Regions from separate parts of the Pseudarthrobacter sp. NS4 genome, predicted to be linked through region 1. Evidence: riboswitches for the same ligand, from Rfam matches in the RefSeq annotation. Region 1 holds a riboswitch; each other region holds the start of a gene.
What was found. Region 1 has a riboswitch for S-adenosylmethionine ahead of NXY83_RS19410 (DUF1737 domain-containing protein). Riboswitches for the same ligand answer to the same signal wherever they lie in the genome.
Positions count from the first base shown of each region.

Region 2: another riboswitch for S-adenosylmethionine. It lies ahead of metX (homoserine O-acetyltransferase MetX); the one in region 1 lies ahead of NXY83_RS19410 (DUF1737 domain-containing protein).
Region 3: another riboswitch for S-adenosylmethionine. It lies ahead of NXY83_RS03550 (cobalamin-independent methionine synthase II family protein); the one in region 1 lies ahead of NXY83_RS19410 (DUF1737 domain-containing protein).
Region 4: another riboswitch for S-adenosylmethionine. It lies ahead of NXY83_RS12925 (aminotransferase class V-fold PLP-dependent enzyme); the one in region 1 lies ahead of NXY83_RS19410 (DUF1737 domain-containing protein).

Region 1 covers NZ_CP103288.1:4,128,832-4,135,887, forward strand. Annotated here, with positions in the region: gene NXY83_RS19390 (pyridoxamine 5'-phosphate oxidase family protein) at 24-488, shown strand; gene NXY83_RS19395 (TetR/AcrR family transcriptional regulator C-terminal domain-containing protein) at 525-1,226, opposite strand; gene NXY83_RS19400 (hypothetical protein) at 1,449-1,703, shown strand; gene NXY83_RS19405 (GNAT family N-acetyltransferase) at 2,092-2,421, shown strand; SAM riboswitch class IV at 2,649-2,764, shown strand; gene NXY83_RS19410 (DUF1737 domain-containing protein) at 2,778-3,056, shown strand; gene NXY83_RS19415 (rhodanese-like domain-containing protein) at 3,053-3,463, shown strand; gene NXY83_RS19420 (O-succinylhomoserine sulfhydrylase) at 3,463-4,671, shown strand; gene NXY83_RS19425 (DUF1905 domain-containing protein) at 4,668-4,976, opposite strand; gene NXY83_RS19430 (HNH endonuclease signature motif containing protein) at 5,058-6,689, shown strand; gene NXY83_RS19435 (glutamate--cysteine ligase 2) at 6,742-7,056, opposite strand, start outside.
Region 2 covers NZ_CP103288.1:1,503,425-1,510,480, forward strand. Annotated here, with positions in the region: gene NXY83_RS07005 (bifunctional o-acetylhomoserine/o-acetylserine sulfhydrylase) at 1-1,296, shown strand, start outside; SAM riboswitch class IV at 1,415-1,530, shown strand; gene metX (homoserine O-acetyltransferase MetX) at 1,543-2,658, shown strand; gene NXY83_RS07015 (MFS transporter) at 2,840-4,222, shown strand; gene NXY83_RS07020 (zinc-dependent alcohol dehydrogenase family protein) at 4,327-5,445, shown strand; gene NXY83_RS07025 (LysR family transcriptional regulator) at 5,469-6,368, opposite strand; gene mmsB (3-hydroxyisobutyrate dehydrogenase) at 6,507-7,056, shown strand, end outside.
Region 3 covers NZ_CP103288.1:740,035-747,090, forward strand. Annotated here, with positions in the region: gene fbaA (class II fructose-bisphosphate aldolase) at 1-752, shown strand, start outside; gene NXY83_RS03540 (DUF3151 domain-containing protein) at 755-1,180, shown strand; gene NXY83_RS03545 (uracil-DNA glycosylase) at 1,368-1,997, opposite strand; gene NXY83_RS03550 (cobalamin-independent methionine synthase II family protein) at 2,212-3,420, opposite strand; SAM riboswitch class I at 3,433-3,537, opposite strand; gene NXY83_RS03555 (M14 family zinc carboxypeptidase) at 3,757-4,821, shown strand; gene NXY83_RS03560 (adenylosuccinate synthase) at 5,065-6,354, shown strand; gene NXY83_RS03565 (RNA polymerase sigma factor) at 6,754-7,056, shown strand, end outside.
Region 4 covers NZ_CP103288.1:2,738,204-2,745,259, forward strand. Annotated here, with positions in the region: gene NXY83_RS12905 (DoxX family protein) at 1-148, shown strand, start outside; gene aroA (3-phosphoshikimate 1-carboxyvinyltransferase) at 155-1,555, shown strand; gene rsgA (ribosome small subunit-dependent GTPase A) at 1,539-2,654, shown strand; gene hisN (histidinol-phosphatase) at 2,703-3,515, shown strand; SAM riboswitch class IV at 3,677-3,790, shown strand; gene NXY83_RS12925 (aminotransferase class V-fold PLP-dependent enzyme) at 3,829-5,253, shown strand; gene NXY83_RS12930 (class I SAM-dependent methyltransferase) at 5,368-6,126, shown strand; gene NXY83_RS12935 (metal-dependent transcriptional regulator) at 6,173-6,886, shown strand; gene NXY83_RS12940 (fluoride efflux transporter FluC) at 6,928-7,056, shown strand, end outside.

The DNA.
Region 1 (7,056 bases):
GCCGGCGCCGTATCGTGTGGTTCATGACTTCTCACGTGCAGCCAACCGAGAACCTGACGTTTGATGAGTGTTGGGAGTTGCTCGACGGCGACGCCCTGGGCCGCCTGGCACTTGTGGTGGACGACCATCCCGAGATCTTCCCGGTCAACTACGTGGTTCACCGACGCAGCATTGTTTTCCGGACCGCCGGGGTCACCAAATTGTGGAACGCCAAGTCGGAAAGGCCGGCGGCCCTGGAGATCGACGGGTATGACCCCCAGACGGAAGAGGCATTCAGCGTGGTGGTCCGCGGGGACACCGAAATCATTGAGGACCAGGCCGAAAAGGACGCCGTGGATTCGCTGGGCCTGGAGCCATGGCAACCGGGCGAGAAGGCCCATTACATCCGGCTGTCGGCCCGGGCCATGACGGGGCGCCGCTTCAGGGTCAACCAGCCGGACATCTGGAACACCCGGATCCAGGACCGGCGACGGTCTTCCTTCGAGTAGTTGGTGCCGCAGATTCAGGCACGGAACCACTGCCGGCTAGGCCGAATGCGCCGACTGCAGTGAGAGCTGGGATTCGAGCCCGGACAGCAGGATGGTGAGTCCCTGGTCGAGTTCCGCTGAGCCGTCGTATTCCGTCAGGGCGGGTGCCAGGGCGCGGAGCTTGGGAAACTCTTTTGCCGGCAGCCGGTGGAGCCCCAGCCGGAGCAAAGCCTCGTTCTCTTCCGGGTCCACCACGAATTCCTGCAGCTCATTGAGGATGTGGCCGTAGAGGAAGCCGTAGTAGGCGCGGTAGACGTGGAGTGCGTCCGCCGGTCCGAATCCTGCCCCTGCCAGCAACGAGAGGATCTGTTCGAGCGGGCGGAGGGTGCCCAACGGCCGCATCCCCAGCGGCGTGGACAGCGGTCGGGTCACCAGCAGCGGCACCACATTGGGATGCTTCAGCGCCAGCAGACGCAGGTTGTGGGCAATCTGCCGGAGCTGGGCTTTCCAGTCGGGGTCTTCAGAGTGGATGGGAAGTTCGTTGAGTACCAGCTCCGACACCCCATCGAGCAGTGCGGCACGGTTCTCGGCGTAGCGGTAAAGGCTCATGGGATCGCGGCCCAGCTCCTGCCCGAGCCGGCGCATGGTCAAGGCCTCCAGCCCTTCGGCGTCCACGAGCTCCAAAGCCTTGGTCAGCACCAGCTCTTTGCTGAGCCGGGCCTTGCGCTCGGCGGCTCTAGGGGTATTCGGGGAAGCCATCGTTTCCATCCTGGAGGGGCGGCACTGATCCGAAGGGTAATTCCAGACGGTTGCCGTATCTGTAGTCTACGGGTAAAGTCTACAGTGTAGATGAGGCGTTACGCCGACTGTGGGTCCCCAATTTTAGGTGGCCAAACACACTCCATTGCCCCGTGCAAGGCATTTGAGGTCTGCTGCTGTAGCCGAACGGCGGCGCCACGCACTTAGCGAAGGGACGCCGCCATGGCACATTCGCAGTTCGACCTTTTTCTCCAGGAAGCCACCTACCTGGACCAGGCCTCTGACTCGACGCTTGACCAGGACCGCCTTTACGGCCTCTATACCAGCTGGTGCTTCATCAACCAGCAGGTCCCCGGACCGGAGTCCAAGTTCTGGGCGGCGATGCAGAACAAGATCGCCCCCGGGAACAATGGCCTGCGCATGAAGGGTCCGGCCGCTGCGGACTACATCATGACCAGCTACCCCGGCCTCGTATAGCCGCAGTACAAAGAAAAAGGCGTGAACCGCCGGCACGTGGCCGGCGGTTCACGCCTTTTTCGCTACGTTTCTCCGGGCTGAGTGGAACCTGAACAGTGGACCTGTCTGCGAGGCTGGTGTTCGCAAAGTACTGCCGGTACGCGCGGTTCCACCAGTCAAGCCGGGCGCTGAGTCAGAAGGGCTGAAATGAAGGACATCGGCGGGAATTTGCCCCGGGCATCTGGGCGGTTCGCCGCCCATCTTCCCCATCCTCTTGTCCCCGGAATCAGCATCAAATTGCTTGAGGGTGCTGATGCTGCGCTCCTGGCCGAGGCGTACGTGCGCAACCGCGGGCACCTGGCGCCCTGGGAACCAAAGCGGGACGGCTTTCTTCACCCCTTCCCGCCAGATGGACATCATCCGGGCCATACGCGCCCAATACCAGTTGGGGACCGAGCTTCCGTGGGTTCTGGTGGAAGAGGACAACGACGGCGGAGCGGAGCACGGCGGCGGGCGAATCGTCGGGACCATTACCCTGACCGGAATAGTCCACGGCCCGTTCCTCAGCGCCAACCTGGGGCACTGGGTGGACCGGGAACTCAATGGACGCGGGATTGGATCAGCAGCGGTGCGTTTCGCCGTCGGTTATGCGCAGCAGGAGCTCGGGCCCCAACCACGCGAAGCCGGGGTACGCGGGCTGAACCGGTACGGCGTTGTGGCGCGGCAGTTCGCGTGCTGATGTGGACCCCCGGATGCTGGTTATGGCGGTGGGGCACTGCCCCGTAGGAACCGTATCTGGCGGCCGGTCCGCGTATGGCAGGAAAAGCCCGCCCACCCGGTGATGTCGCCGTCGTCCGCTCCCTTGGCGCTCGGAAGTTCCTGGCTGCTGCACCACGCACAGTTCGGTTACGCAACATGACGACGGCGGCGGTGCGGCACGGCGTGCCGGATGTTACGTTTCTGGGGAGTAATGAGTACCGGCGCCAAGCCCTGACTGGCCGGTCGGCAACCCTCCCTTTCGCGGCGGGGTGCCTCAGGTGAATACTCGGCATATCGACCGATTCGAGTTGCAAGCGTGAGAGAAGGAGATCCGTCATGTCTGACGCACCCGCCCCTGAAGAGAAGCTGTCCTACCGACTTATCAGTGGGCCGGACGACCGCGCATTCTGCGAGCGGATTTCTGCCGCACTGTCCGAGGGTTATGTGCTGCACGGGAGCCCGGCAGTAACCTTCAACGGCAGCGGCGTCATCGTTGCCCAGGCCGTCGTGTTGCCCGCCGCCATCGCGTCCGCCGATGCCGCCGTCGCCACCGCTGTTGACCACCTGGAGTCGGCCAACGAGGACCTTGAGTTCGACGGCGAGGGCCACGCATGAGCTACGCGGGAGACCTGACGCCCCAGGAAGCCTGGGCCAAGCTGGAACAGGGCGCCATCCTGGTGGATGTGCGTACCGAGGGCGAATGGGCCCATATCGGCATTCCGGACACCAAGGCCACCGACAACGATCCGCTGTTCATCCAGTGGACGTTCCCCGGCGGCATCCCCAATCCCGACTTCATCAAGGACCTGAGCCAGCAGGCGCCGGAGGACCCGGCCGCGGAACTGCTGTTCATCTGCCGCTCCGGCCAGCGCTCCATCGCGGCCGCCACCGCCGCGACGCAGGCCGGATTCACCTCCTACAACGTCCTTGAGGGCTTCGAGGGCGAGCCGGACCGCTACGGCGAACGCACCGTCAACGGCTGGAAGAACCGCGGCCTGCCGACCAACCTGGGAAAGAACTAGTGACCTTCAACAACGACGCCGCCGGCTGGAGCCCCGACACCCAGGCCGTGCGCGGCGGGCTGGACCGCACCAACTTCCAGGAAACCAGCGAAGCCCTGTTCCTGAACTCAGGCTTCGTGTATGAATCCGCGGCCGCTGCCGAGCGGGCGTTCACAGGCGAGGACGAGCGCTTCGTCTACTCCCGTTACGGCAACCCCTCCGTGGCCACGTTCCAGGAGCGGCTCCGCCTGCTCGAAGGAACCGAGGCGTGCTTTGCGACGGCGTCCGGCATGTCCGCCGTTTTCACCGCGCTTGGTGCCCTGCTGGCTGCCGGCGACCGGGTGGTGGCGGCCCGCTCGCTGTTTGGGTCCTGCTTCGTGATCCTGAACGAAATCCTGCCGCGGTGGGGCGTGGAAACTGTCTTCGTGGACGGCCCGGACCTGGAGCAGTGGCGCGACGCCCTGTCCCAGCCCACCACCGCAGTTTTCTTCGAATCCCCGTCCAACCCGATGCAGGAGATCGTGGACATCGCCGCGGTCAGCGAACTTGCGCACGCGGCGGGGGCCACCGTCGTCGTCGACAATGTCTTTGCCACTCCCCTGCTGCAGCGCTGCGGCCAGCTGGGGGCCGACGTCATCGTCTACTCCGGCACCAAGCACATCGATGGCCAGGGCAGGGTCCTGGGCGGCGCGATCCTGGGTACCAGGGAATTCATCGACGGACCGGTCAAACAGCTGATGCGCCACACCGGCCCGTCACTGTCCCCCTTCAATGCATGGGTCCTCACCAAGGGCCTGGAGACCATGTCGCTGCGCGTCAACCACTCCTCGGCAAACGCGCTGCGGCTCGCCGAGTGGCTGGAGCAGCAGCCGGCGGTGAGCTGGGTGAAGTATCCGCTCCTGAAATCGCACCCGCAGTACGAGCTAGCGGCCAAGCAGATGCGGTCAGGCGGCACAGTGCTCACCCTGGAACTTGCGACGACGGGCGGCCGCTCAGGCAAGGAGGCCGCCTTTGCGCTGCTGGACGGGCTGCGGATCATCGACATCTCCAACAACCTGGGCGATTCCAAGTCCCTGATTACGCACCCCGCCACCACCACACACCGCGCCATGGGGCCGGAGGGCCGCGCTGCCATCGGACTGAGCGACGGCGTTGTTCGTCTGTCTGTCGGGCTCGAGGACGCGGATGACCTGATCCGCGACCTGGAACAGGCCCTGAAGCAGATCTAGCCTGGTTCCTCAAGGAGGGTGACGGTCACCGCAACGTTGTCGCCGCTGCCGATCTTTGCTGCTGTCCGGACCGTTTTCTTCACCGGCAGCAGGTAGGAACTGGTCTTGGTGTCGGCAAAGAGCGACGTTTCCCATGCGTGCCCTGCGATTTCTGCCCCGACTTTGATGGAACCAAAAGCCTTGCTGGCGCGGGCGCTGCGTTCCCTGATTTCCTCGGCAATGTCTGCCGGCACTGTGAGGAAATGCCAGCCGGCTTCCCCTGGATAGAGCCACAGTTCGGCAGTGAATGAGTACGACGCCGTCACGCGGCGAGTATGGCACGTTGCCTTGGTGCGCGCCAGTGGGAGGCAGCTCAAATTGTCAGACCCTTCTGTGATGCTTTGGGTATGGCAAGCAGAGCGGTGGTGGAGGCGTTGGAGGTCCTGGATGCGTCCCTTGCTGAGCTTGCTGCTGTGATCCGCGGGACCGGTGCCGCTGGTGCTGGTGCCGGTGTTGATCTGTTGCGGGAGCAGGCGGATCGTAGCCTTGACGGGCTCGAGGGGGTTGCCCGGCTTGAGGCCGGGACTGCTGCGTTGAAGGTGTATCTGGCGGCGGAGTATGCAGAAGCAGCGAACTCTATGGCGGGACCCGCCGTATTGCCGTATGAGGCCACGGCCCGGGAGATGTCGATGGTTGCTGAGGTCGCGGGCGTGTTGACGGTGAGCGCCCCGGCTGCCGGTGCCTTGCTGAACCAGTCCCGGGTGCTGACCACTACCTTGCCGCTGACCCTGGCGGGGTTGCAGGACGGGACCCTGTCCTGGGCGCACGCGAAAGCCATGGTCGAGGAAACCGCCGCCCTGGATCCTGCCGGGGCCGCGGCGCCGGAGGCGCATTTCCTGGATCCGGACGCGCCGAACCCGGCCCGCGGCTGCCCTGCCGGGGAGCTGGTCCCGCACCGGTTCCGGCACAAGGCCCGGACCTGGCGCGAACGCCACCACCCCGAAAGTCTTGAGAAGCGCCACGCCAAGGCCGTGGCGGACCGGCGCGTCGAGTGCCGCCCGGACCAGGACGGGATGGCCTGGTTCAACTCCTACCTGCCTGCCGACACCGCTACGGCCATCTGGAACCGCACCAACGCGACCGCCCGCGGTTTACAGGGCCCGGAGGAGGCCCGCACCCTCACCCAGCTCCGGGCCGACATCTTCGCCGCCGCCCTCCTGGGCAACAGACCCAGCCACCAGAGCACGCCCGGGGGTGATGACGAACCGTTCGGCGGAAGTACAGGTCCTGCCGACGTGCCCGTGGCCAACGCCCAGGTCCTGGTCACCGTCCCCGTCTTTTCCCTGCTCGGTCTCACCGATGAACCGGCGATGCTCGACGGGCACGGGCCCATCCCGGCCTCGATGGCAAGGAAACTCGTCGCGCACGGAGCAGACTCGTTCCACCGGGTCCTGGTTGACCCAAGGGACGGGGCGCCGCTGGAAATCGGCCGCAGCAGTTACCGGGTCACCAAGACCATCCGGCGCTGGCTGCAGATGCGGGACGCCAAGTGCCCGTTCCCCGGCTGCTCCAACCACTCCCTGGACAACGAAGCAGACCACCTCCTCGCCTGGCACCAGGGCGGAACCACCGGGATCAGCAACCTCGGCCAGCCCTGTCCCAAACATCACCGCCTCAAACACACCAGCACCTGGACACCCACACCAGCCACCAAAAACGAACCACCCGGCTGGACCTCACCCACCGGCAGACAATACAAAAGCGAACACCAGGACTGGGAACCACCCCACTGGCCGGACGAGCTGAGGCAGCCTAAGCGGCTCCAGCAGGGCACCACCCCGCCGGTACCAGTGCTGCCCGGGCTGAGACTGTCGGCGCGTGATGAACACTGGCTGGAAATGCCGGATCTGGACATAACCGATGTGGACGTGCCAGTTACCAATTACCCTGAAGGCCCCGGTGTTACCGAGGGTGACCTGCCCCAGGATCCGTTTGCGGAATGGTACCTCTTGCTGGCAAACTCCTTGGTCAGCCTTTAGGAGTTGGTTTTTGGGAGCTGGTCTGTGGGAGTCGGCCGTTAAGAGCCCTTCCCTAGGACTGCCGAATGCGCAGCAGTTCGGGAACGGCGTCGTCTGTTGACACATTCAGGGCTCCACGCATGGTGACGTCGACAGCGTGCCTAACCACCGCGCCGAGGCCGAAGTCTTCAGGCGGTGGTCCTTTCAGCGCTTTGTCCCGCACGCGGCGTTGTTCAGCTGCCCCTGTCCCCCGGGCGATGACTTCTTCAACGCCCTGCTGCACCAGCGCAAGTTCTCCCTGTTCATCCAAAATCGGAGCGAGGTAATCCACCAGGGAGCGCACCACGTCGGCAGCCCGGCCTGGCCGGAAGTTTCCAAAGTCCAGGAG
Region 2 (7,056 bases), 1.8 Mb from region 1:
CAGATCCACGTAGGGCAGGAGCCGGACATTGCCACGGGCGCCCGTGCATTGCCCATTTACCAGACCACCTCCTTCGTGTTCCCCAGCGCTGAGAGCGCCGCGAACCGCTTTGCCCTGGCAGAACTGGCGCCCATCTACACGCGCATCGGCAACCCCACCCAGGACGCTGTAGAGCAACGGATCGCCAGCCTCGAAGGAGGGCTGGCGGCGCTGCTGCTCAGCTCCGGACAGGCGGCAGAAACCTTCGCTGTCCTGAACATCGCCGAGGCCGGCGACCATATCGTGGCCAGCCCCAGCCTCTACGGCGGAACGTACAACCTCTTCGCCCACACCCTGAAGAAGTTCGGCATCACCGTCACGTTCGTGGAAGACCCGGACAACCTGGACCAGTGGCGTGCAGCCGTGCAGCCCATCACCAAGCTCTTTTTCGCCGAGGTGGTCTCCAACCCGCGGCAGGATGTCCTGGACATTGAAGGCGTTTCGGAGGCCGCCCATGAGGCCGGCGTGCCGCTGATCGTGGACAACACACTGTCCACCCCGTACCTGATCCGTCCACTGGAATGGGGTGCGGACATCGTGGTTCACTCAGCCACGAAGTACCTGGGCGGCCATGGCACTGCGATCGCGGGAGTCATCGTGGACTCCGGCAAGTTCGATTTCAGCAAAGACCCGGAGCGGTTCCCCGGCTTCAACACCCCGGACCCCACCTACAACGGGCTGGTCTACGGCCGCGACCTCGGCGAGGGCGGTGCCCTGGGCGCCAACCTGTCCTACATCCTCAAGGCACGCGTCCAGCTCCTGCGGGACCTGGGCTCGGCGGTGTCGCCGTTCAACGCCTTCCTTATTTCGCAGGGCCTGGAGACCCTGAGCCTGCGCGTGGAACGCCACGTGGCCAACGCCGCCGAAGTGGCACGTTGGCTCGAAGCGCGTGACGACGTCGAATCGGTCGCCTACGCGGGCCTTCCGTCAAGTCCCTGGTACGAACGCGGCCGCAAGTACGGCCCCAAAGGCACCGGCGCCATCGTCTCCTTCAACCTGGCGGGCGGCGCCGAGGCGGGCAAGCGGTTCGTGGACGCCCTGGAGCTGCATTCGCACGTGGCCAACATTGGTGACGTCCGCTCCCTGGTCATCCATCCGGCGTCCACCACCCACAGCCAGCTCTCCCCGGAGCAGCAGGCGGTGGCCGGCGTGACCCCGGGGCTGGTCCGCCTTTCGGTGGGCCTTGAGCACATCGACGACATCCTGGCCGACCTCGAGGCCGGCTTCCGTGCCGCCAAGGACGCCTCGGGCGCCTGACCAGGACCAAAGGATGACGACGGCTGCCGGCCAGGAAGGCTGCCGGCGGCGGGGCGGGGAAGTCACAACCAGTCACACTCTTGGCCCGGGGCGGGTGGTGTTTCGTACACTCGAACCAGGTCATGAGTGCCAGTGACAGCCCCGGCTTGCTGGCCGGCAACCCTCCTTCCGCGGTGGGGTGCCCCGGGTGAAGACCTGGCCTGCCGGTCATTCGACGGTGGGCAAGCGCGTAGAAGAGGTCTTGCCATGACGGTTACCGTCACCCGTACCACCGCTCCCGAACACGGGATTGTCCGTTACGCCTCCATTGGAGGGCTGGAACTCGAAGCCGGCGGGTACCTGCCGGAGGTCACGCTCGCGTACGAAACCTGGGGAACCCTCAACGCGGACGGCAGCAACGCCATCCTGATCGAACATGCCCTGACCGGCAGCACCCATGTGACCCGGGGTGACACCGACGAGCCGGGCTGGTGGGAACAGCTGGCCGGCCCCGCCGCGCCCGTCGACACGGACCGGTTCTTCGTGGTGTCCATCAACATAGTGGGCGGTTGCTACGGCTCGACGGGGCCGTCGTCGCCCGCCCCGGACGGGAGCCCCTGGGGTTCCCGTTTCCCGCTGGTGACGTTGCGGGACAGCACCGTCGCAGAGGCCCGGCTGGCAGACCAGCTCGGCATCGGCAGCTGGTTCGCGGTCCTCGGCGGCTCCATGGGCGGGGCCCGCGCCCTGGAATGGGCTGTCACCTACCCCGAACGCGTGCAGCGCTGCGCCGTCATTTCCGTGGGAGCAGCCAGCACGGCTGAACAGATCGCTTTCGCCCAGGCGCAGACCCTCGCCATCCGCCAGGACCCGAATTTCAATGGTGGCGACTACTACGGCGGCCCTTTCCCGGAGGACGGGCTGGCCCTGGCAAGGCGCATCGCCCACATCACCTACCGCTCAGCCGCTGAACTCGAAGGCAGGTTCGGCCGCGCCCCACAGGCTCTGGAATCACCCCTGCAGGGCGAGCGCCTTGCGGCCCGCGGACGCTACCAGGTGGAGAGTTACCTGGACCATCAAGGCACCAAACTGGTCCAGCGCTTCGATGCCAACAGCTACATCGCCATCACCGAGGCGCTGATGAGCCACGACATCTGCCGGGGACGCGGGTCCCTCGCCCAGACCCTGTCCGGTGCCAAAGCCCGCTTTTTCGTCGCCGCCGTGGACTCGGACCGGCTCTACTTCCCGTCCCAGTCGCGGGAACTGGCACGGGCACTCCCTGGAGAGGTGGACGTCCACCTCATCGAGGCGCCCATCGGGCATGACGGGTTCCTCACCGAAATCGGCCAGCTGGGATCGCAGCTCCGGGGGCACCTTTCGGCATAACACCACGCCCCAGACGGCAGAATATGTGCAATTATGCAGATAGACTCTGCATGATTCGCCGTTGAGCTGGGCGTATAGGCAGACCATACTCAATGGGACCCGGCGGTTCGTGGCCACAATCACGTGTATCCGCCACAGCCTGTCCCAGTGGTGTCGAAGACGACGCCGAAGGAGTTCACTCATGAGTACGGAAAGCTCCGCCGCACGGCGGCCCGAGGAAACCGACGTCAAGGCCTCAGGCCTGAGGAAAGTCGTCACGGCCTCCATGGCCGGCACTGTTGTTGAGTGGTACGAGTTCTTCCTCTATGCCTCTGCCGCCACCCTGGTGTTCGGCAAAACGTTCTTCCCCAATTCAGGGACCGAACTGGACGGCATCATTGCCGCCTTCGTCACCTACGCCGTAGGCTTTGTGGCCCGCCCCATCGGCGGCATTGTCTTTGGCCACTTCGGCGACAAGTTCGGCCGCAAGCAGTTGCTGCAGCTGAGCATCGTCCTGGTGGGCGTCGCCACCTTCCTTATGGGATGCCTGCCCACGTTCGCCCAGATTGGCTACTGGGCTCCGGCCCTCCTGGTGTTCCTGCGCTTCGTGCAGGGCTTCGCCGTCGGCGGTGAGTGGGGCGGAGCCGTCCTGCTGGTTGCCGAGCACAGCCCGAACAAGTCCCGCGGGTTCTGGTCCAGCTGGCCACAGTCAGCGGTACCGATGGGCAACCTCCTGGCCACCGGCGTCCTCTTCACCCTTTCGGCCACGCTTTCCCCGGAAGCATTCCTCAGTTGGGGCTGGCGCGTCGCCTTCTGGCTCTCCGCCGTCATCGTGATCGTTGGTTACTACATCCGCACCAAGGTCCAGGATGCGCCGATCTTCATCGAAGCCCGCAAGGAAGTCACGGTGGAGAAGAAGGGCTATGGCGTTGCCGAAGTCTTCCGCCGCTACCCCCGCGGCGTCTTTACCGCCATGGGCCTGCGTTTTGCCGAGAATATCCTGTACTACCTCGTGGTGACCTTCTCCATCACCTACCTGAAGATCGTCGTCCAGACCGACACCTCCCGCATCCTCCTGCTTCTGCTCGTGGCGCACTTCATCCACTTCTGCGCCGTCCCGCTGGTCGGCAGGATGTCCGATGCGTTCGGCCGGCGGCCGGTCTACATGGCAGGCGCCATCCTCGGTGGCACCTGGGGCTTCTTCGCCTTCCCCATGATGGACACCGGAAACGACATGGTCATCCTGGCCGCCATCACCATCGGCCTGCTGTTCCACGCACTGATGTACGCGGGCCAGCCGTCCATCATGGCCGAAATGTTCCCCACCCGGATGCGGTACTCGGGCGTTTCCCTGGGCTACCAGGTGACCTCCATCGTCGCCGGTTCGCTGGCACCGATCATCGCCACTGCGCTGCTGGGAACCTTCAACTCCTCCACTCCGGTGGCGCTCTACCTGCTGGGAGCCTGCATCGTGACCGCAATCTCCGTGCTCTTCCTCCGGGAGACCCGCGGCATCTCGCTCCACGACGTGGACGCGGCCGACGCCCAGGGCACCGCCGACCTGCTCGCGGCCGCAAAGAAATAGCACTGGCAGCACAAGAGCCAAACAGCACACCGACTGCCCGGGCCCGCCACCACGCAGGCCCGGGCAGTGCGCCGTCAGCACCTTCGACGAAGTCAGGATTTCCCATGAAAGCAGCCGTCCTTTACTCCACGGTCCCGTCAGGAACCAGCTACACCGAAGCGCGGCCCCTTCGGGTCGAGGAGCTTGACCGGCCGGAACCCCGCGCCGGTGAGTTGGGCATCACCATCACCTACTCGAGCCTCTGCCATTCGGACCTGTCCGTGGTGGACGGCTCACGCGTCAGGCCCCTTCCCATGGCGTTGGGGCATGAGGCAGTAGGACGGGTCGCCGCGGTGGGTGAAGGCGTCACGGATGTTTCCCCCGGGGACCATGTGGTCCTCGTCTTCGTCCCCAGCTGTGGTGACTGCCGTGCGTGCCGGGCGGGCCGCCCGGCGCTCTGCCACCGCGCGGCGGAAGTCAACGGCTCCGGAGACCTCCTGCATGGCGAGGCCCTGCTGCGGACGCCTGCGGGGGAGCGCATCAACCACCATTTGGGCGTTTCGGCGTTCGCCGATTACGCCGTGGTGGCCCGGGAATCAGTGGTGGTCATAGATGACGACGTCCCCGGCACTGTTGCGGCAATGTTCGGCTGCGCCGTACTCACCGGCATGGGAGCCGTCCTCAACACGGCGGCTGTCCAGCCCGGCCAGTCCGTAGCCGTCTTCGGACTCGGCGCCGTGGGGCTTTCAGCCGTTATGGCCGCGGCGCTCGCCGGTGCTTCCTCCGTGATCGCCATCGATCCCAATGCCGGCAAGCACGGGCTCGCCCTGAAGTGCGGGGCAACAGCCGCGGGAACCCCGGACGAGGCTTCCCGCCTGATTGCAGACGCCGCCGGGGACGGCGTGGATACCGCCATCGAAGCCGTGGGATCGGCCCGGGTCATCGCATCATGCCTCGGGCACGTAACGCGTGGCGGCGCCGTGGTCTCGGTAGGGCTGCCGCATCCCACAGCGGAACTGACAGTGCCCGCGCTCCAGTTCGCCGGGGCGGGCAAGCGGCTCTTGGGCTCATATATGGGCGACGCCGTTCCGGGCCGGGACATCCCCCTGTACCTTGGGTACTGGCGCGAGGGCAGGCTTCCCGTTGAGCTGCTGCACACCGACACCCGGCCGCTTGGCGAGATCAACGAAGGCCTTGACGCACTCGCCGCCGGGCAAGTGGTGAGGCGGCTCTTCCAGGCCTGACAACGGCTCCGGACAGCCGGGGATCAGGCTGCCAGCAGATCCTGGCGTCCCGCCACTTCTTCCTTCAGCGCAGCAATCACGGCCCGGACCCGGGCGGACCGGAGCGATTCCGGCCGCGCCACCGCCCAGATGGGCACCTGGCGCTGGAAGGCATCAGGGAGCACCGGAACGAACTCCGGATCCCGCGCCACCATGAAGTTCGGAAGCAGCCCGATGCCTGCGCCACGGCGCACCGCCTCCACCTGCGCAAAAATGCTCGTCGCCTGGAAGCTGGACTTCGGCATCGGCAGCTGCGAGGACCGGTGTCCCAGTTCGGCAACCTGGAGTGCCGACTCGACGTAAGAGACGAAGCCGTGCTGCCCCACGCCGTCGGGTGTCTCCGGCAAGCCCCGTCCGGCGGCGTAGGCGGGGCTGGCATAGAGCCGGAGGAAGTAATTGGTCAGGAAGATGGCCTGCGCGTTGCTTACGTCCGTGCGGCCAACCACCACTTCCAGGTCCACGCCGGAGCGGTTCTGGCTGACCTTGCGCGTGGCACTGAGCATCTCCACATTCAGCATCGGGTGCCGCTGCTGGAGACGGACCAGCGCCGGGGTCACGAATTCAGCGCCGAAACCGTCGGAAGTGCTGATGCGCACCATGCCGGCGAGGGCGTCCCGGTCCTGGCCCATGACGGCGGCCAATGACCCCAACGTTTCCTCGATTCTTTCCGCCGCAGCGACGGCCGAAGCCCCGAGCTCCGTCAATTCCCAGCCGTGCGGGCTGCGCTCCAGCGTCCGGCCGCCCAATTGCTTGTCGAGGGCGAGGATCCGCCGCGAAATGGTGGTGTGCGTGGTGCCCAACGTTTCGGCGACGGCGTTGAAGCGTCCCAGCCGGGCAACAGTGAGCAAAATCAGCAAGTCGTCCGGACTCGGAAGCTGCGCCACCCGGTGCCCTCTCCATCGTGTGCATCGGTGCACATACCATCTGTGATTTTTCCCCTTGAATGCACTGTAGCAGCGTGTGACGGTGGACACAGACCTTCCGGCCGCCCTCGGCCGAAGCACAGCAAAGGAGCTTATGCCATGGCAGTAGTCGGTTGGATCGGTTTGGGAAACATGGGCGGTTCCATGTCGGGTAACCTCGCGCAGGCGGGTCACGACGTACGGGGATTCGACCTCAGCCCCGCCGCTCTCGCCGCCGCCGAGGCCGCAGGGGTGAAGCCGGCAGGGAGCATCGCCGAAGCAGTGGCGGGAGCCGACGTGGTGTTCACCATGCTTCCGAAGGGCGAGCATGCCAAGGCCGTCTACCTGGGCGGGGACGGGGTGCTGGCGCACGCGGATACGGGCACACTTCTGGTTGATTCCTCCACCATCGATATCGCCGCCGCGACGGAACTGCACGACGCCGCTGCTGCCGCCGGCTTCCGCTTCGTCGATGCCCCTGTCTCGGGCGGGATGAGCGGTGCCCAAGCAGGAACGCTCACGTTCATGGTGGGTGGAGAAGCGGACGCCGTGGCCGATGCCACCCGCTACATCGGGCCGATGGCCGCCAACATCATCCCTACCGGCGGAGCCACCACCGGCCAGGCGGCCAAAATCTGCAACAACCTGATGCTCCTGATCAACCTGGCCT
Region 3 (7,056 bases), 1.1 Mb from region 1:
TTGCCCTGCACACGGACCACTGCCCCAAGGACAAGCTGGACGGTTTCGTCCTGCCCCTCCTGGCCGCTTCCGAGGCCGAGGTCAAGGCCGGCCGCAACCCGCTGTTCAACTCCCACATGTGGGACGGCTCCGCGGAGACGCTGCAGGAAAACCTGCGCATCGCCCGCGAACTGCTGGAGCGTACCGCTGCCGCCAAGATGATCCTCGAGGTTGAAATCGGCACCGTGGGCGGCGAGGAAGACGGCGTTGAGAACGAGATCAACGAAAAGCTCTACACCACCGTCGAGGACGCCCTGGCCACCATTGAGGCACTGGGCTCCGGCGAGAACGGCCGCTACATCACCGCACTGACCTTCGGCAACGTCCATGGCGTCTACAAGCCCGGCGGCGTCAAGCTCCGCCCGGAGATCCTCAAGGACATCCAGGCGCAGGTGGGTGCCAAGATCGGCAAGGACAGCCCGTTCGACCTCGTGTTCCACGGCGGCTCCGGCTCCTCGGACCAGGAAATCGCCGACGCCGTCTCCTACGGCACCATCAAGATGAACATCGACACCGACACCCAGTACGCCTACACGCGTCCGGTTGCCGACCACATGTTCCGCAACTACGACGGCGTCCTGAAGGTCGACGGCGAAGTGGGCAACAAGAAGACCTACGATCCCCGCGTCTGGGGCGCGTCCGCCGAAGCCGGCCTCGCCGCCCGCGTTGTCGAGGCCACCAAGCAGCTCGGCTCGGCCGGAAAGACCTTCTAGGAATGTCCGACGAGTTCCGCAGGAACCTGATGGGCCCCGAGCCCACGCTCCTGCCTGCCGAGACTGATGTCTACCAGCAGCTGGAAGCGGGGCAGGAAGCCCTGGACCTCGTGGAAAAGCACCCTACATCCTCGCTGTTGTGGGCCGTGCTGGCGGAAGAGGCCTGGGCTGACGGGCGCACCATCGATTCCTACGCCTACTCACGCGTGGGCTACCACCGCGGCCTGGACTCCTTGCGCCGCAACGGTTGGCGCGGCGTCGGCCCCATCCCGTGGGAGCACGAGCCCAACCGCGGTTTCCTGCGGGCGCTGTACTCGCTCGGCCGGGCAGCTGCGGCCATCGGTGAGGCGGAGGAGCCGGAGCGGATCGAGAAGTTCCTGAACGATTCGGACCCGACCGCCAAGGCAGCCATCGAAGCGAAGCTGTAAAGATGGGCCCACGCCCGCAGGGTTCCCTGGCCGTGGAGCCGCTCCGGCGAGGGCCCCGGCCCGAGCCTGGGAAGGTAGGGAGCCGGCGTGGACTTGCGGGGCCAAGGGTGCGGGTGGGGAACGACGGCGGGCCGTCACCTTTCTGGAAGGTGACCGCCCGCCGTCGTTAAGCGCGTGGGCAGTGGGGCTATGCCTTCTGCAACCCCGTGCGGGCCATGGCGTCGGCGTAGGCCACGCGCATGTCTTCGAGGTACTCCTCCTGGCGTGCCGGGGAACCGGCGAAAGCCCGGCCGCTCAGTGAGCGCACCTTGTAGGTCTTCAGCCCGCGGCGCCAGAGCAGCGGCACCTCGGTCTTCAGCAGAAGGTTTGCGAGGCGGTTGGCTTCGGTGCCGTGGGCCACGATCACGGAGGCGCGGGGGACCAGCGCCAGGAACTTAAGCAACGGCTTGAGGCCAGCCTGGATCTGGTCCGGGGTGAACTTCCCGTTGACGTCGCCCGGGACGTGCCACGGGTGCACGTTCCACGGCATCACAAACTCGGGGCGCAGGCCCAGCTTCCACTGGATACCGAGCATCCGGGTGGCTGCGTCGTGGTCCCCGGCAGTGATGAAGCCGGATTTGTCGGCCTCGCCGATGTTTGAGTACAGGCTGATGATGCGGCACTCGTCCACATCATGCATGGGGTCGACGTAGGGCACCACCGTGCCGGGCTTGGCGTCCTGCAGGGAATCGCACAGTTCGTTGACGGCGGCGACGTTGGGTTCGTATCGGCGGCTCAGGAGCTGCTCATGGAAAGATTCGGGTGCCAGGGCTGTCATGTAGTGCTTGATCTCCTGCGGGGATTGGCGATGCTGCCGCCGGCAGATGCAGGCGCACGAAAGCGAAACACATCAGCGGCGGTTGAAATGGGGTGGGCCGATTCCGGGTCAGCCTGTATCAGTTTAGCAAGCCCCGCGAAACGAAACGCCGGTCCCGTGCACCCAATCGAAGTGGGGCAGGGACCGGCGGGTTTTTTCGGCAACGGGCAGGGCGCTACCAGAGGCGCTTTGTGGCCCGGCGGGCGCCTTCGCCCAGTGCTTCCAGCTTGGCGATGGCGATCTGCGGGTGGACGCGCCCGCCCAGGCCGCAGTCCGTGGAGGCAATGACGTTCTCGCGGCCCACTACCTCCGCGAAACGGACGATGCGGTCCGCCACCAGGTCCGGGTGCTCCACCACATTGGTGGCGTGGGAAACGACGCCCGGGATGATGACCTTGCCCTCGGGGAGCCTGGTGTCTTCCCAGACCCGCCACTCATGTTCGTGGCGGACGTTTGCCGCTTCAAAGGAATACCCGCCGGCGTTGACCTGCAGGACCGATTCAACAATGTCCCCGAACGGGATGTCAGTGGTGTGCGGTCCATGCCAGGATCCCCAGCAGACGTGCAGGCGGATCTGTTCCTGAGGCAGGTCCCGCAAGGCCCAGTTTGTTGCCTCAACCCGCAGTTGGATGAACCTGAGGTAGTCCTCCAGGGACGGCTCAGGATTAATCTGGTCCCAGCTTTCAGCGAGTGAGGGGTCGTCGAGCTGAACCGTCAAACCGGCGTCGATGATGGCCTTGTACTCCTCCCGCATGACGTCAGCACACGCGTAGAGCAGTTCCTCATCGGACTTGTAGTACTCATTGGCGACCCGGGCACAGGAACCAGGCGAAAGGGACGCCACAAAGCCCTCCGTAAGTCCGGCGGCTGCCAGGCCCTTCTTGAGGTTGGAGATGTCCGAGGCCACCAGGTCCTGCCCCGTATAGGTGAGGGGACCCGTGATCTTGGGCTGGGTAACGCTCTTGCGGTGTGCCAGGATCCCGGACGACGGATCGGTATAGGCGTCATTGAACGCCAGCCGGTCCCGTCGGTCCGGGAACGAGGTGAGCACGATATGCCCGGGGGAAGACCGATGGACTGTGGCATCCTTCCAGCGGTCCACGTCAGTGGGCTCCAGACCCCCCAGCCGGGCGAAGGAGTAGTTCCACCACGCGCCGTAGTCGACCGAATTGGACATGCTGTGCCCGTATTCGCCGTCGTTCGGAATATCCACTCCGAGGTCCTTCTGCCGCTTGACGACATCGGCAACTGAAGCTTCGAGAAGTTCCAGGAACGCAGGCGTGATGCCTTCTGATTCCTTAGCGGCATTGGCGGCGATCAGTTCCGGGGTGCGGGGCAAAGAACCGGCGTGGGTGACGCGGATATGGTCAGTGTTGAGGGACATGCTGGAATTTCCTTTCCATCGGTCCTGGCAGTAGCACCGTCACAGGCAGGATACCTGCTGAATGTGGGGTTGCTGCGGCTTCAACGATCCAGGTCTCTCAGCCGCTCCGGATGGGTACTCACACTTAAATCCAGCACGGGGGGCGGTGGCAAATTCGCTTCGCTTTGTGTCGCGCCCGGTGGGCCGGACGGCAGACTTTCGATTCGTAATAACTGGCTGCATATTCCTGTCATGTCCATTGACAGTATTTGTCCACGTTGGTTGGCTGATGTCACAGCCGCAATGGGGGACATGGCGGCTGGTGGCAAACCAACGCACTCGGAAGAGGTAAAGCACGTGAGAAAATCCCTGGCAACTTTCAGAACTGTGGCCGTGTCCGGAGTCCTGGCACTGGCAGTCGTGGCAGGACCTGCCCCGCTGGCCAAGGCCGTTGGTGAAGGCCCCAACTATGACGGGAACGGCCAGATCACGACCTCGAAGCTGGCCACCTATGACCAGATGGTTTCCTTCTTGAAGGACCAGGACGCCCGCCAGTCCGCCATGGAACTCGAGGTCATCGGACAGACGGTCAAGGGACGCGACATCCACTTGGTCAAGTACATTTCGGACCCGGCCAAGCCGACCATCCTGTACCTGACGCAGCAGCACGGCAACGAGCAGCTCACCACCGAGGGCGCCCTGGAATTCGTGAAGCACCTGGGGCCGGGTAAGTCCGCCGACATCCTGGATGGCGTGAACATCCTGATTGTGCCCATGCTCAACGCGGATGGTGCCATGGGGGACGTGAACTTCCCGCTCGACGGCTATCTGGCCAAGGGTGACCGCCACATGACCCGCTACAACGCGGAGGAGGTGGACTTGAACCGCGACCACGTGGCCAAGATCCAGCCGGAAACCCAGGCATTGCACAACAACGTGATGCGCAAGTACAAGATCGACTACATGATCGACCTGCACCATCAGGGCACCCGCAGTGAACGCCACGGAAAGCTGGTGTCCGGCTCCATCCTGTACCCCACGACGCCGAACGCCGATCCTGCTGTGGTGGAGAAGTCCAAGCAGCTGGGCGCGGTGGTGTTCCACAACGTGGACTCCACCGGCTGGGGACACCTGGGCAAGTACGCGGGCGGCAGCGCCGAAACCATCAGCCGCAACGGCATCGCCGTCGAGTACGGGATCGCAACGCTGCTGTTTGAAATGCGCGGCATGTCCGACCACTACCTGGACGGTTACGCCCTGGGCCTCCGGAGCAACGGGTACCTGATCAAGCAGACGGTCACCACGCTCACCGCTACCGCCGCCGCCATTGCAGACGGATCAATCGCCGCCGCTGACACCTCCTTCTGGGACAGCCTCGCCACCCAGACCTCCCGGCCGGGTGAGGAAGCCGACGACGAGTAGCACCACCGCTGACAGTCCGCCGCGGTCCTTTACCCTGCAAGAAGGACCGCGGCGGTCCAGCGAGTGGATAAAGTCGCCCATCGGCTAAACTTGGGTGGTAAGAGCCCCGGAACTCTTGCGTCGCTGTGCTGCCCCGCGGACCAGCGAAGGCCGGTCCATTCGGGGCATTCTCATGAACGGCGCTTCGCCGGCCAGCCACTTTGTGGCCGGACCGGGCAGCCCGAACGAATGGGGGAGGATCCCATGCCAGCAATTGTGATCGTAGGAGCCCAATGGGGCGACGAAGGAAAAGGCAAGGCCACTGACCTTCTGGGTGGCCGCGTCGACTACGTTGTCAAACCCAACGGCGGCAACAACGCCGGGCACACCGTCGTCGTAGGCGGTGAAAAGTACGAACTCAAGCTGCTGCCGGCAGGCATTCTCAGCCCCAACGCGGTCCCCATTATCGGCAACGGCTGCGTTGTTAACCTGGAAGCACTCTTCCAGGAGATCGAAGGCCTCCAGGCCCGCGGCGCCGACACCTCCAAGCTCCGCGTCTCCGCGAACGCGCACCTTGTTGCTCCCTATCACCAGGTGCTGGACAAGGTGACGGAGCGCTTCCTCGGAAGCCGCGCCATCGGGACCACCGGACGGGGCATCGGTCCTGCCTACATGGACAAGGTTGCCCGGCTGGGCATCCGTGTCCAGGACGTGTTCGACGAGTCGATCCTCCGCCAGAAGGTGGAAGGTTCGCTGCGCCAGAAGAACGAACTCCTGGTCAAGGTCTACAACCGCCGTAGCGTGCTGGTGGATGAGATCGTGGAGTACTTCCTGTCCTTTGCCGAGCGGCTCCGCCCGCTGGTCATCGACAGCACTTTGGTCCTGAACACTGCACTCGACGAGGGCAAGGTGGTCCTGATGGAAGGCGGCCAGGCGACGTTCCTGGACGTGGACCACGGCACCTACCCGTTCGTGACCTCCTCCAATCCCACCGCCGGCGGCGCCTCCGTGGGATCCGGCATCGGGCCCACCCGCATTTCCCGCTCCATCGGCATCATCAAGGCGTACACCACACGCGTCGGCGCCGGCCCGTTCCCCACTGAGCTTTTTGACGAGATGGGCGTGTACCTCCAGAAGACCGGCGGCGAGTTCGGCGTGAACACTGGCCGCCCGCGCCGCTGCGGCTGGTACGATGCCGTCCTGGCGCGGCACGCTTCCCGGGTCAATGGCTTCACGGACTACTTCGTCACCAAGCTGGATGTCCTGACGGGCATCGAGCAGATCCCCGTATGCGTGGCTTACGACGTGGACGGCGTGCGGCACGACGAGATGCCCATGACGCAGACCGAGTTCCACCACGCAAAGCCCATCTTCGAATTCTTCGAGGGCTGGACCGAGGACATCACCGGCGCCCGCACCCTGGCCGACCTGCCGGAGAACGCCCGCAACTACGTGCTGGCCCTGGAAAAGCTGTCCGGCACCCGGTTTTCCGCCATCGGCGTGGGCCCGGACCGTGACCAGACCATCGTGGTGAACGACCTCATCAACGACTGAAATACCAAAGCACGACGGCGGCGGGTCACCCTGGTGGGTGCCCGCCGCTTCTTTTGGCTCCAGGGGGCCGCGCCGGCAGGGGGTGCGCCATGCTGACCACGGCTGCCCGCTGAACCGCCCAGGAAAAAGTTTTAGAAGTTTTTTTCAAAACGCGTAACCCTTTCGCCGTCCCTGGCGATTACCTCTACGTAGCGCCGGTCTGGAACTTGTCCCCCATCACGTTCCAGGCCGGCTCTTGCATTTCTCCGGCGGCAGGGAACGCTGCCATGTGCCGGGGCCGGTAGCGCCCGTGGCGTCACGGTGCAGTGGTTACCGGGGGGTAAAGTATGCAGGGAAAAGGCATTCCAGTGGATGGTTTCCCCGGCAAACAATCCCTCTATGACTGAAAGCACTATGTCCGTGACCGATGCACTGACAGAGGAGGCTCTGCGGGACGAGTCCCGTCAGCCAGCTCTGTTCAACCTCGTCTACCGGACCTATGCATCACAGGTTCTGGGGTATCTCGCAGCCCGGGGAGTCGAGGATCCGGAGGCGGCAATGCAGGAGGTGTTCCTCTCCGTCCTGCCTCGGCTGAACGGCGTGCACGGTGGTGCCGCAGGGCTTCGTACCTTCATTTTTTCGGTGGCTCACGCCCGCATGGTCGATGACCACCGCCGGCAAAGCCGCACTCCCGTGAAGCTGCCGTTTGAGCCTGAGCTGGAC
Region 4 (7,056 bases), 1.4 Mb from region 1:
ACTGGCCTGGCGCGCCGAGCACCTCGCCGCTGATGCCCGGAAGGGCGCGTCGCACCTCGCCGCGGACGCCAGGAAGACCACGAACAAGAAGCTTCACAAGGCGGACAAAGCCGTGCGCCGCGCGGTTGAACAGGCCACGGGGGCATAGGCAGGAATGACCGCTGCAGCCGCCACCCGGGACACCTCCGGAACTCCTGTCCCCCATTGGCCCGCACCTTTCGCTTCGCGGCCCGTTGATGCCACCGTCACGGTTCCCGGTTCAAAATCCCTGACCAACAGGTATCTTGTCCTCGCCGCGCTGGCAGACGGCCCGTCCCGCCTGCGTGCACCGCTGCACTCCCGCGATTCGGCGCTGATGATCGAAGCCCTCCGCCAGCTCGGGGCCGGCATTACCGAGGTACCCGGCGACGGAGCGTTCGGGCCGGACCTCGAGGTGGTTCCGCTGGGACAGGGCGCGGCGGCGCCGCCCACCAGGATCGACTGCGGGCTGGCCGGCACGGTGATGCGGTTCGTCCCTCCGCTCGCGGCGCTGCGCAACGGGACCAGCGTGTTCGACGGCGACCCGCATGCCCGCAAGCGCCCGATGGGAACCATCATCGAGGCGCTCAAGGCTCTGGGGGTTAACGTTGCGGCAGAAGACGGCGGGACGGCGTCGTCGCTCCCGTTCGTGGTGGAAGGCACCGGAGAAGTCCTCGGCGGCCACTTGGTGATTGATGCCAGCGCGTCCTCCCAGTTCGTTTCCGCGCTCCTCCTGGTGGGGGCACGCTTCACCGAGGGCCTGCACCTGGAACATGTAGGTAAGCCGGTGCCGAGCCTGGACCACATCAACATGACCGTCGCGGTCCTCCGCGGCGCGGGGGTGTCCGTAGATGACTCAGTCCCCAACCACTGGGTTGTTTCGCCGGGCCCCATCCGCGCCTTTGACCAGCGGATTGAACAGGACCTTTCCAATGCAGGCCCGTTCCTCGCAGCAGCATTGGCATCAGGGGGAACAGTCCGGATTCCCGGTTGGCCGGAGCAGACGCAACAGGTGGGTGACCTCTGGCGCAGTATCCTGGCCGAGATGGGCGCCGAGGTGACACTGCAGGACGGTGTGCTGACGGTTACGGGCGGTCCGGAGATCAAGGGCGCGGACTTCGCTGACACAAGTGAGCTGGCTCCAACCGTGGCGGCCCTGTGTGCCTTGGCAACCGGGCCATCCCGGCTCAGCGGCATTGCCCATCTGCGTGGACATGAGACGGACCGGCTGGCCGCCCTCGTAACGGAAATCAACCGCCTTGGCGGGGATGCTGAGGAGACCAGCGACGGCCTCGTCATCCGCCCGGCCCGGCTGCACGCCGGCGTCGTGCACAGCTACGCCGACCACCGCATGGCCACCGCAGGAGCTATTCTCGGCCTGGCTGTCGACGGGGTCCAGGTGGAGGACATTGCCACCACTGCCAAGACCATGCCCGACTTTCCCCAGCTGTGGGCGGACATGCTCGCCCAGGGCGCCGCATCCGAGGAGGAGGCCGACGGCGGGGCGGAAGGTTCCAGCGGTGGCGCGGCGCACTGACTCCTGGGACGAGTCGGACGTCCGGATCCGGCCGAGCAAGAAGGGATCCCGGCCCCGCACGAAGGACCGGCCCAGCCACGATGACGCAGTAACCGGACGCATCATCACCGTTGACCGGGGCCGCTATACCGCTGTGGTGGGCGAGGACTCGGGCAATGAACGCACAGTTATTGCCGCCAGGGCCCGTGAGCTGCGGCGCAACCCCGTGGTGGCCGGCGATTTCGTTTCACTCGTGGGGGACGTTTCCGGTGACCCCGATACCCTGGCCCGGCTGGTGAAGATCCAGGACCGGAAGACCCTCCTGCGGCGAAGCGCCGATGACACCGATCCTGTGGAGCGGGCCGTGGTGGCTAACGCGGACCAGCTGGTCATTGTGGTAGCGGCCGCCAACCCGGAGCCCCGCACCGGGTTCATCGACCGGGCACTGGTGGCAGCGTATGACGCCGGCATCGAGCCGATCCTGCTGGTCACCAAAGCGGACGTCAAGGATCCCGCGGAGCTCCTGTCGAACTACACGCATCTGGACTTCCCGGTGATTATCAGCCGGACCGCGGACGTCAAGGCCTCCGGCATCGACGCCCGTTCCGACGACGGACTGTCCGCCCGGCTGGACAGCACAGCGGTAGCTGAGCTCCGGGGTTACCTGGACGGGAAGGTCACTGTGATGCTGGGGCACTCAGGCGTCGGGAAGTCCACCATGGTCAACGCACTCACCGGGGCGGAACGCGCCACCGGCGGAGTGAATGCGGTGACCGGGCGTGGCCGCCACACGTCGTCGTCAGCCCTGGCGCTGCGTCTGGCGGACGCCCCGCCCGGCAGTTGGATCATCGATACGCCGGGCATCCGTTCCTTCGGCCTGGCGCACGTGGATCCCGACAGGATTCTGAGGTCGTTCCCGGACCTTTCCCCGGGAACTGACGATTGTGAACGCGGCTGCAAGCACACCGCCTCGGCTGTGCACTGCGGGCTCGATGCATGGGTGGCCGGCGGGCATGCAGGCCCCACCGGTGAAGCCCGGCTGGCATCCCTGCGCCGGCTCCTGGGAACGGATCCCCGGATGGAAGCACAGGAGACCAAGGAGCTCGGCAGCGTCAACTGACAAAGCCGATCTCCCAGCAGAAGCGCCTGCAGACGGTAGTTTGGAACCATGATCCAACCCGCTTCGAGCTACAACGATGACCTGCGCCTGGCCCATGTCCTGGCCGACTCCGTGGATGACCAGACCATGAGCCGCTTCAAGGCCCTGGACCTCCATGTGGAGACCAAGCCTGACCTGACGCCGGTCACCGATGCGGACAAAGCCGCCGAAGAAGCCATCCGCGGCCAGCTCTCCCGTTCCCGGCCACGCGATGCGGTTCTCGGCGAGGAGTTCGGCAGCACAGGCCACGGCTCGCGCCGGTGGATCATCGATCCCATTGACGGGACCAAGAATTTTGTGCGCGGCGTCCCCGTCTGGGCCACCCTCATAGCCCTAGTTGATGAGGGCGAGCCAGTGGTCGGCGTCGTGAGCGCTCCCGCCCTGGGCAAGCGCTGGTGGGCGGCCAAGGGCATGGGCGCCTACATGGGCCGTTCCCTTGCCGCGGCTACCCGGCTCCGGGTGTCCGACGTCTCCAGCCTGTCCGACGCCTCCCTGTCCTATTCCAGCCTGGGCGGGTGGAAGGAACGCGGGAACCTGGACGAGTTCCTTGGTCTTACCGAGGACGTGTGGCGGACCCGTGCTTTCGGTGACTTCTGGTCCTACTGCATGGTGGCTGAAGGCTCGGTGGACATTGCCTGCGAACCCGAACTCAATCTGTACGACATGGCCGCACTGGTGCCGATTGTGGTGGAGGCGGGCGGCCGCTTCACATCCCTTGAGGGCGAGGACGGCCCGTTCGGCGGCAACGCACTGGCCACCAACTCCATCCTGCACTCGGAGGTGCTGCAGCGGTTGAACCCGTACCTGGACGACCTGCTGTAACCATTTGAAAGACCGAAGAATCGACGGCGGACCCTCCGAAAGGAGGCGTCCGCCGTCGTTTTCTTCGGCCGACTGGCCGGTTTCCCGCCGTGGCGTAACAAAACCCTTAACAATTGCCCCGGCTTCAAACCTGGCCACCGCATGTTCTACGCTCTTAACCAGGTCACGAGTGCCAGCGCAAAACCCCGGTTTGCTGGCCGGCAACCCTCCTTTCGCGGCGGGGTGCCCCGGGTGACGACCAGGCCGGTCCGGAGTGGATGCGGCAAGCGCGGATTCCCTGTATGCCGGAGTCCTGTCCTGAAGTGAGGTCTCTGTGACAACTGCCACCGTCTCCCCCAACGCCGCCATTCCCGCCGCAACGTCTGCCGCTTTTGACGAGCGCCAGGCAGTCGCCGGCCGTCCCCTTGCCGCCGTCACCGGAGCGGAAATCCAGGCGCCCCTGATCAGCGGCGGCCACGTCCGGTACGCGAACCTCGACTACGGCGCATCGGCCCCTGCGCTGTCAGTGGTGTCCGCCTACCTCAATGAGGTCCTGCCGTACTACGCCAGTGTCCACCGCGGCGCCGGCTACGCATCGCAAATCAGCACATCCGTCTATGAGAATGCCCGCAGCATTGTCCGGGACTTCGTGGGCGGCCGCCCTGACGACTCCGTCATCTTCACCCGGAACACCACGGATTCCCTCAACCTGCTGGCCGGCTGCCTCCCCGCCACCGACGGACGCCCGGCCGGCGACGTCCTGTACCTGGACATCGAGCACCATGCCAACCTGCTGCCTTGGCAGGGCGTTCCCCACCGCAGCATCATTGCCGCCGACACCATTGCCGGAACCATCGAGTCAGTGCGCGCCGAACTGGAGCAGGGCGGCGTAAGCCTGCTGGCCATCACCGGCGCCTCCAACGTCACCGGCGAGATCCTTCCGGTCCGGGCACTTGCCACGCTCGCACACCAACACGGCGCACGGATCGTGGTGGATGCAGCCCAGCTTGCCCCGCACCGCCGCGTGGACATCAGCGCAGACGACGTCGACTACATCGCCTTCTCAGGACACAAGCTCTACGCGCCGTTCGGCGCAGGCGTCCTGGTGGGCCGCCCGGACTGGCTCGACGCCGGTACCCCCCACCTTGCCGGCGGCGGCGCCGTCAAGGAAGCGAGGCTCGACGGCGTCAGCTGGGCCACCGGCCCGGCCCGCCATGAGGGCGGGTCCCCCAATGTACTGGGTGCCGCAACCCTTGCGCGCGCCACCCAGGTGATCGCGGGGTTGGACCAGGGCCGCTGGCATGCACACGAGTCCGCCATCCGTTCCTTCCTGGTGGAGGGCCTGCAGGAGATCGACGGTGTAACGGTCCACCAGATCTTCAAGGACACCAATGCGGACACCGACACCATCGGCGTGGTCAACTTTTCCGTCGAGGGCTACGACGCCGGGCTGGTTGCGGCGTACCTGTCGGCCGAGCATGGCATCGGCCTGCGGGACGGGCGCTTCTGCGCCCATCCACTGCTGAAGCGGCTGGGCCTGCCATCCGGTTCCCTTCGCGCCAGTTTCGGTGTCGGTTCCAGGCTCGAGGACGCAGAGCGGCTCCTTGCGGGCATCAGGAATCTGCGCCGCGACGGCCTGGGGTGGGACTACGTGGTGGACGCCGGCCGTTGGGTTCCCGCGAACGACACGCGCACCTACCCGCACTGGGCTCCGAACACGCCGGGAACCGCGGGTGCTGCCCCCTGCCTTGACGGCTGATCCTCCCCGGCGCTCCCGTCGGAGCCCGCGCTCCGGTCAGAGTCGGCGCTCCAGTCAGGGGTGAATGCGGTAAATTCGAAAGATACCGCAGGCATAAACCGAAGGAGGCCGCGCGTGGTTCGGGGTGGCCCCAGGCTTGATCATGGGCGGCGCCAGGAGCTCGGCCAGAGCTTCCAGGACGGCGGCAGGCACTACCAGCGGGTCCGGCCCGGTTACCCTGCAGAATCTGCGCAGTGGCTCGTGCCTGCCGGGGCCCGCGATGCGCTCGATGTGGGCGCCGGAACCGGCAAATTCACCGAACTGCTGCTGGGCAGCGGGCTGGCTGTGACCGCCGTCGATCCATCCGCTGACATGCTTGACCAGCTGAAAACGCACTATCCGGACGCTACCGCTGTCCTCGGGACCGCCGAGATGACGGGCCTGCCGCCGGCGGCCTTCGACGTCGTCACCGTTGCCCAGGCTTGGCACTGGTGCGATGCCCTTGCCGCGAGCACCGAACTCGCCCGTGTGCTCCGGCCGCACGGAACGCTCGGGCTGGTCTGGAACCAGCTGGACACGTCCGTACCGTGGGTGCACAGGCTCTCCCGGATCATGCACGCCGGGGACGTGTACAAGCCGGACCACCGGCCAGTGGTTGGGCCGGAGTTCGGACAGCCCGAAGGCCACGTGACGCATTGGCAGGACGTAGTAAGCACCACCGACCTGATCGAACTCACCAAATCCCGCAGCTACTATTTGCGTGCCGGTGAAGCCACCCGGGCCAAAGTCCTCGCAAACCTCGACTGGTACCTGCATGAGCACCTTGGCCATGCCGGGGACGAGGAACTCGAACTGCCCTACCTGACGCTGTCCTGGCGGGCAGTCAAAATATGACCTGCCACGCCGTTGCGGCCCACGGGCACCCGCTAGGCTTGGTCCTGTGAAGACCAGCGCGCCCTCCTCCTCCATCGAGGACTACGTCAAGGTCATCTACTCATTCACGGAATGGCAGGACAAGCCCATCACGTCCTCCCAGCTGGCCCTGCGGCTGGGGGTGGCCAATTCCTCCGTGTCGGAGATGGTCCGCAAGCTGAAGGACCAGGGCCTTGTCGACCACAAGCCATACAGCGCCATCACCCTCACCGATGCCGGCCTGCGGTTGGCTCTTGCCATGGTCCGGCGCCACCGCCTGATCGAGACGTACCTGGTCCAGCAGCTGGGCTACAGCTGGGACGAGGTCCACGACGAAGCCGAGCTGCTGGAGCACGCTGTATCGGATACCTTCATTGAGCGGGTCGCGGCCAAGCTCGGCAACCCAAGCCGTGATCCGCACGGCGATCCGATCCCGACAGCTGACGGCAAGGTTCTTATGCCCCGCGCCCATGTCATGGGTGAACTGGATAAGGGCCACACGGGCAGGATCACCCGGATCAGCGATGACAACCCGGATTTGCTCCGCTACTTGTCCGCTGAGGAGATAGACCTCGACGCCGAGGTGGAGGTTGTTGGCCGCAGGCCGTTCGGTGGCGCGCTGGTGGTGCGGATCCGCAACTCGGGGCGGACCAGGGACTATGACCTTGCTGACGAAATCACCTCGGCTCTCTGGGTCCACAGCGATCATCCCCATCCCGGCTGCCTGCTGGGAGAGGGCTGAGTTGGGGCTGCCTTTCGGCCGGCGACCGCCTTGGTGACGGCATGCCTTGGATTAGCGGCGTGAAGCGGCCCGGAATGCCGGCGGGGCGGGCGTGGCTTGCGGTCGCCGTTGGTGGCCTGATCGGCAGTGAACTGCGATATGGCCTGGGACTCGCCTTTCCCGATCAGCCC